Regions from separate parts of the Lysobacter sp. HA18 genome, predicted to be linked through region 2. Evidence: predicted binding sites of a transcription regulator. Region 2 holds the regulator's gene; the other holds the start of a gene.
What was found. The regulator FliA, encoded in region 2, starts transcription of late flagellar genes. The targets are predictions, from matches to a motif close to TAAAGTTTNNCNNNCNNNGGCCGATAA.
Positions count from the first base shown of each region.

Region 1: a site for FliA is predicted at 1,558-1,584, ahead of ACVWWW_RS02520 (GGDEF domain-containing protein). Genes of this name have one in related genera too.

Region 1 covers NZ_JBSRZL010000001.1:514,134-517,534, reverse strand. Annotated here, with positions in the region: gene ACVWWW_RS02525 (L-dopachrome tautomerase-related protein) at 1-244, opposite strand, end outside; gene ACVWWW_RS02520 (GGDEF domain-containing protein) at 320-1,516, opposite strand; gene ACVWWW_RS02515 (hypothetical protein) at 1,685-2,212, opposite strand; gene ACVWWW_RS02510 (LysM peptidoglycan-binding domain-containing protein) at 2,358-2,813, opposite strand; gene ACVWWW_RS02505 (hypothetical protein) at 2,975-3,178, opposite strand; gene ACVWWW_RS02500 (cation diffusion facilitator family transporter) at 3,376-3,401, shown strand, end outside.
Region 2 covers NZ_JBSRZL010000001.1:2,572,222-2,575,622, reverse strand. Annotated here, with positions in the region: gene ACVWWW_RS12710 (protein phosphatase CheZ) at 1-447, opposite strand, end outside; gene cheY (chemotaxis response regulator CheY) at 444-836, opposite strand; gene ACVWWW_RS12700 (RNA polymerase sigma factor FliA) at 1,038-1,811, opposite strand; gene ACVWWW_RS12695 (MinD/ParA family protein) at 1,814-2,692, opposite strand; gene ACVWWW_RS12690 (AAA family ATPase) at 2,679-3,401, opposite strand, start outside.

The DNA.
Region 1 (3,401 bases), 2.1 Mb from region 2:
TGCGCCATTCGTTCCAGCGCTCGTCGGGATAGGCACGCAGCGCGCCGTCGAGCATCAGCTCGGCGACGGAGATCGGCGCGTCCTCGGTCCAGCGCGGGAAGTTGACGAAGATGCGGCCGTCCTCGGTGACGGTGACGCCGGTGACTTCATGATCGAAACGCGCGACTTCGATCAGCTCGGGCGTGGTCGACGCGCCGTGCGATGTCGCGTTGCGGGTTTCATTGCGGGGCGTGGACTGCTGCATGACAACTCCACGGCCGGTCGATCGGCCGATAGCGAACGAGTCGGCAATGTCAGCCCACCTGCGATCAAGCGCGGATCAAAGCGGCGGCGTCACCGCAATGCGCGATGCGGCGCCATCGACATGCACGCCATTGCGACCCGCCTGTTTCGCGGCATAAAGCGCAGCGTCGGCCGCTTCCATCAGCCGTTGCGGTGAACCCGACGGCGTCGCGACGACGCAGGCGATGCCGACGCTCGCGGTGAGCACGCCGCCGTCGGTATCCACGTGCGGAATGCGCAGTGCTTCGACCTCGCCACGCAGGCGTTCGCCGAGCACGTCGAGTTCGCCGTCGGCGGGTCGATACCAGACCACCATGAATTCCTCGCCGCCGTAGCGCGCCGCAAGATCCAGCGGACGCCGCGCCTGCGCGCCGACCACGCCCGCCACCGCCTGCAGCGCGACATCGCCTTCGGCGTGGCCGTAGCGATCGTTGTAGCGCTTGAAGTGGTCGACATCGACCATCGCGATCGCGACCGATGCACGCTCGCGCACTGCCTGTCGCCACACGCGCGACAGGTGCTCGTCGAGCGCGACGCGATTCGCAAGCCCGGTCAGCCCGTCGTGCGATGCGCGCTCGTTGAGCAGGCGTTGCACGAGAAATACCGAGCGCGTGGAATGTTCGAGGAAGTACGCGCCGGTCGCGCCGACGATGTTCGCCGCCAGCATGAAGACGATCTGGTACAGCCGTGCCTGCGGATCGGACTGCCAGGCGAGTTCGGCGCCGACCAGCGCCGCCAGCGTCGCGATGTTGACGATCAATGCGCGCCACCAGCCCAGGCTCGCGAGCAGGTAGATGAACATCGCGACCAGCAGGATGCCTTCGTACGGCAACGGATGCCGCGCGCGCAGGCCAATCGCGATCAGCACGACGGTGCCGAGCCCGGCCATCGTGGCGGCGACAGTGATCGGGCCCTGCATGCGTGGCTGCCATGCCTCGCGATGCGTCGCCGCGATCACCCACAGGAAGGCCGGCATGATCGCGAACAGGCGGATCGGCGCGGTCCAGCGATGCACGTCGGCCGGCAACGTCAGCACGTCGATGGCGATGAACACGCCGTACAACCCGAACGCCAGCCACGCCGACCAGCGCACGCGCGCCAGGTTCACGCGGCTGTGGAAGCGCTGGAACTCGCGCTCGAGCAACGGCTCGAAGCGCAGCTTGGGAAAGCCGCGGTCGAGTGCACGCTGGTAGGGCGAAGCGGCGGCAGGTGCCGGCGCCGGCGGAGGACTCATCGGATATCCGTGCGGTCGCCGGGCGCGGCGACTCGAATCGGCTATCGGCCGCGTCGCCGGGTTCTTGATGCGACGACCCGCAGCGGCTGTCGCGTTCAGCAACGCTGGCGGTGTCCCGCAAAGAAAAGGCCGGCACGAGGCCGGCCTTTTCGACTGCGGTGCGGCCGCTTACGGCTGCGGTTCGACGCCCAGATACGCACCGGCCATCCGCATCGAAGCCCATGTGCTCTTGGGATCACGTGCGATCGCCTGGCGGAAGTAGTTCTCGCCGGCGGCGCGGTCACCGTTGAGCATGTAGAACGCGCCGATCTCCGACAGCTCCTTCTCGTCGTAGTCGCCCATCGCGAGGAACTGGTCGAACAGCGGCTTGGCCTTCGCCCAGTCGTGCGCTTCGGCGTAGACGCGCGCGACACGGTAGACGTCGCCGGCATCGTGCTTGCCGGCCAGCACCTGGTCGAAGATCGCCTGCGCGTCGGCCTTCTGGCCGCCGAGGTAGAGCACGCGGCCGACGCCGATGCGTTCCCAGCTGCCGCCTTCGGTCTGCGACATCGCCGCATCGAGCAGCGCCTTCGCGGCCGCCTTCTGATCCTTGCCTTCGTACATCGCCGTTTCGGTCTTGGCGACGGCGCCCTTCGCCTGTGCCGCGCCGGCGACGAGCAGCAGTGCGGCCGCGACGGCCACGAATCCGTTCTTCATCGAGTTCATCCCCTGGTGAGGCCGCATCGCGGCCGTTGCACCGGCTCCCCGGCCGGCGCGGGGATGCTAACAGCCGCTTGCGCGCGACGCCCGGATGCGAAGAAGCCGGGCACTGCCCGGCTTCGTCGTGATGCGCATCGGTCGATCAATGCACGGAAGGCGCGTCCGGCAGCATCAACACCTGGCCGGGATAGATTCGATCCGGATCGCTCACGTGTTCGCGGTTCGCGTTGTAGATCAGTTGCCAGCGGTTGGCGTCGCCATAGATGTGCTTGGCGATCTTCGACAGCGAATCGCCCTGCTGCACGGTGTAGGTGCGCTGCGTGGCGGTCGGTGTCGGCGACACGGTGGCTGACGGCGTCGGATGCGGTGTCGGCGGCGCCATCGTCTGCGTGTTCGCCCGCGGTTGCGTTGCGGCGTGCTGCTGCACGGTCGGTGCCGGTGCGGCCGCGACGCGTGGCGTCACCTGCTGCGTGTTCTGTGTCGGATGCGGCGTGGCGCCAGGCTGCGATGCCGCCGCGTGTTCGTCGTCGTGATGGAAGATGCGCGAGAACGCGCGCGAAATCGGATTGGACGACTTGTCGTTGCCGGTCGTACTCATGATGTCTCCTCGTGCCGGGACAGGCGACCGTTGCATCGCGCGTGTTACGTGCGCATCGCGACGGTGTCGTCCGAATGCAAACACATTCATGCGGTCGCGCATCGCCTGCATGACGCCGAGCGCGCGACCGTGCGCACGCCCGACGTCCGTGTCGGTACCGCTCAGTGCATGTTGCGGCTGAAGCCGGCGCCCTTGCCGTGCATGGCGGTCGGCTGGCCTTCGGCCTTCGCACCTTCGGACTGGTCGGCCTGGTTGTCCTTGTGCGCAAGCTGCGCTTCGCGCTGGGCCTGCGTGTCGATCTGGCCCTTGTTGGTGGCGCGGATCATGTGCGGGTTCTCGGACGCGGGTTTCTTCGGCGCGCTCATCGTTCTCTCCTGTTGGCGGGGATCGCACATGCGATCGGAAACACAGCCTGTGCGTCGTCGTGTGAGCGTGCCGACGACAAACGGCTGTGAACCCGTCTGCGCGCTGACCGCGGGGAAAACGGCTTTCAGTGAGCAGCACGACGACCGGTTCACGGCCCGGCACCCAGCATCGGCCGCCCGACCTCCGCGATGCTTCGATGGCGTCTTCCGGCCACAAGGTCGT
Region 2 (3,401 bases):
GCGCACGATGATCTGTCCGGTGAGGTCCTGGTAACCCTGCGCGAGCGACATCTCGGAGAAACGCGAACGAAGGCCGGCCAGCGCTTCACGCTGCGCATCGGTCTGCGGTTCGGGCAGCGCGCTCAGCAGTCGACCGCATTCGTCGATCAGATCGAGCGTGCGCATGCTCGAGGACTCGGTGAGCTGCACGACATGCTCGAGACGCGAGCACGCGTCCGGCAGCGAAGCCGCGCCGGTGCCGCGACCGTCATCACCCAGCGCAACGGACAGCTCGCGCGCAAGCCGCACGAGGCCCTGCACCAGCGGCTGCGTGCGCCACGAGACGAGGCCGTCGATCGCAGCGCGACAGCCCGCATCGTCGCCGCTTTCCAGCGAGCGCAGTGCGGACTGCAGCGTTTCGACGATGGCGTCGCGTTCGGGGGAAACGACGGCGGCGGCCGCGTTCATGCCGCGGCCTCGATGCGCTCGAAGATCTTGGCGAGCTTGTCCTGCAGCACCGCCGCGGTGAACGGCTTGATGACGTAACCGTTCACGCCGGCCTGCGCGGCTTCGATGATCTGCTCGCGCTTGGCTTCGGCGGTGACCATCAGCACCGGAATCTTCTGCAGCGCCGCATCGGCGCGCACATTCTTGAGCAGGTCGATGCCCGGCATGCCCGGCATGTTCCAGTCGGTGATGATGAGATCGAACTTGGCCTTGCGCAGCTCGACGAGCGCGCTGTTGCCGTCTTCGGCTTCGGTGGTGTCGAAGAAGCCGAGATCGTTGAGCAGGTTCTTGACGATACGGCGCATCGTCGAGAAGTCGTCGACGATGAGAATCTTGATGTTCTTGTCCATGGACGGGTTCCGGGCGTTCCTAGGTGAGCTATCGGCGTGGCGAGCGCGTTCTTGAGGCGCCGCGCTGAAATTCAGAAGCGAGAAAATCGCAGCGCGTCACAACGCGGGACACAACACGTGTGCGACGCGCATCACATGTCGCAATGTCGACCCCGGTAGATGCGCCGCAATGCTGACGGGTGCTCGCGCACCCGCGCTACATCACGCCTCGACGTGCTCCGCCGCCGTATCGCGCCAATCGCCGAGGCGACCGCGCAGGCGCAGCATCGCCTGGCCATGGATCTGGCAGACGCGCGATTCGCTGATGCCCAGCACCGCGCCGATCTCGCGCAGGTTCATTTCCTGCTCGTAGTACAGCGACAGCACCAGCTGCTCGCGCTCGGGCAGGTTGCCGATCGCTTCGCCGAGCGCCTGGCGGAACACGGTGTGTTCGAGTTCGCGCGCGGGCGTGACGTTGCAGCTGGCCGCAAGCCGCGGTTCGCCGTCGAAGTCGTCCATCTGCTCGTCCAGCGAAAGCAGCTGGCCGCGCGAGGCGTCCTCGAGCATGTGGTGGTAGTCGTCGACCGACACGCCGAGCACCTCGGCGATCTCCGACGAATTGGCCGCGCGGCCATTGGCCTGTTCGACCTGGCGCGTCGCCGATACCACGTCGCGGTAGCGGCGGTGCACGCTGCGCGGCACCCAGTCGCCACGACGGATCTCGTCGATCATCGAACCGCGGATGCGGATCGAGGCGTACGTCTCGAACGCCGCGCCCTGGTCGGCCTGGAAATTCTTGGCGGCCTCGATCAGGCCGAGCATGCCCGCCTGGATGAGATCGTCGACCTCCACGCTCGCCGGCAGACGCGCGGCAAGGTGATGGGCGATGCGACGCACCAGTTCGCCGTGGCGCACGACCACCGCGGTGGCATCGAAGCCATCGCTCGCGGTGCGCGTCTGCTTGTATTGATTCGCTTTCACTGCGGTCGCCGTCATGCTCATGCCGTCGCACTCCGCGCTGTGGGGATGAGTCGTTCCATGAAGAACTCCACGTGGCCGCGCGGGCCGGCAGGGGTCTGCCACTGGCCGGCGCGCTTGGCGATCTCGCGGAAGGCCATCGACGACGGCGCGGCCGGGAAGGCGTCGACGACGGCCTCCTGGCGCTGGATCGCGCGTCGCAGCCATTCATCGCGCGGGATCGCGCCGAGATAGTTGAGCGTCACGTCGAGGAACTTCGACGTCACGCGTTCGAGCTTGTCGTACAGCTGGCGACCTTCGGACGGATGACCGACCTGGTTCGCGAGCACCTGCACGCGGGTGAGGCCGCGCTCGCGGCTCAGCACCTTGATGAGCGCGTACGCATCGGTGACCGACGCGGGTTCGTCGCACACAACAACGATCACGTCCTGCGCGGCCTGGCAGAAGGTCAGCACGCTGTCGGCGATGCCGGCGGCGTTGTCGACCACCATCACGTCGATCGGTGCATCGAGTTGCGAGAACGCATGCACCAGCCCGATGTGCTGCGCCGGCGTGAGTTCGGTCATGTGACGCTTGCCGCTGGCGGCCGGCACGACGAGAAGTCCGTTCGGGCCTTCGATCAGCGTGTCGGCGAGTTCGCAACGGCCGGCGAACACGTCGCTGAGCGTGAAGCGCGGCGACAGGCCGAGCATCACGTCGACATTCGCGAGGCCGAGGTCGGTATCGAGGAGCAGTGCGCGGTGGCCGGCGTTCTGCAGGCTCATCGCGAGGTTCACCGACACCGAGGTCTTGCCGACGCCGCCCTTGCCACTGGCAACGGCGATGACGCGCACCGGGCCGGCGGCGTCGTTGGCGGGCGTGGCCATGCGCGTGGCGGCGATGGGATCAGGCGACGACATGGCGTTCCTCGGTGGCGAGCGGGTTGTCGGCGGCGCGACGGAGTTTTTCGATCTGGAGCACGAGTCGCGACGCATCCGCGGCTTCGAGGTCGGCCGGCACCTGCTGGCCTGCCGTCGTATATGCAAGGGGCAGGCCATGCTTGATCGCGACGGAAATCGCGCTGCCGAGGCGTCCGGTTTCATCGAGCTTGGTCAGCACGACGGCTTCAGGCGCGGCCATGCGATAGCGACGCACGGCTTCGGACATGTCCTGCTGTTGCAGGTTGGCCGGCAGCACCAGCAGCGAACGCAGGTTGCGCGTCGCACGCAGCCACGTGACCTGGCTGAGCAGCGCCTTGTCGCGCGCCGCGTAACCCGCGGTGTCGACGAGCACGAGCGGATAGTCGACAAGCTGGTCGAGCGCGTCGGTCAGGCCTTCGGGGCCTTCGGCTTCGCAGACGGTGATGCCGAGCTTGCGACCGAGCGCGTGCAGCTGTTCGCGTGCGCCGGGGCGTTCGACATCGGTGGTGACGAGTGCGACGTCGCGTGCGCGGTGGCGCTGCGCGAAACGTGCGGCGAGTTTGGCGAGCGTGGTCGTCTTGCCGGCGCCGGTCGGGCCGATCAGCGCGAACACGCCGCCGTCTTCGAGCGGTTCCGAACGCGCGATGGTGAGCATGCGCGCGAGTTCCGCGAGCAGCGGTGCCTTCACCTTCGCCGGTTCGAGCTTGGG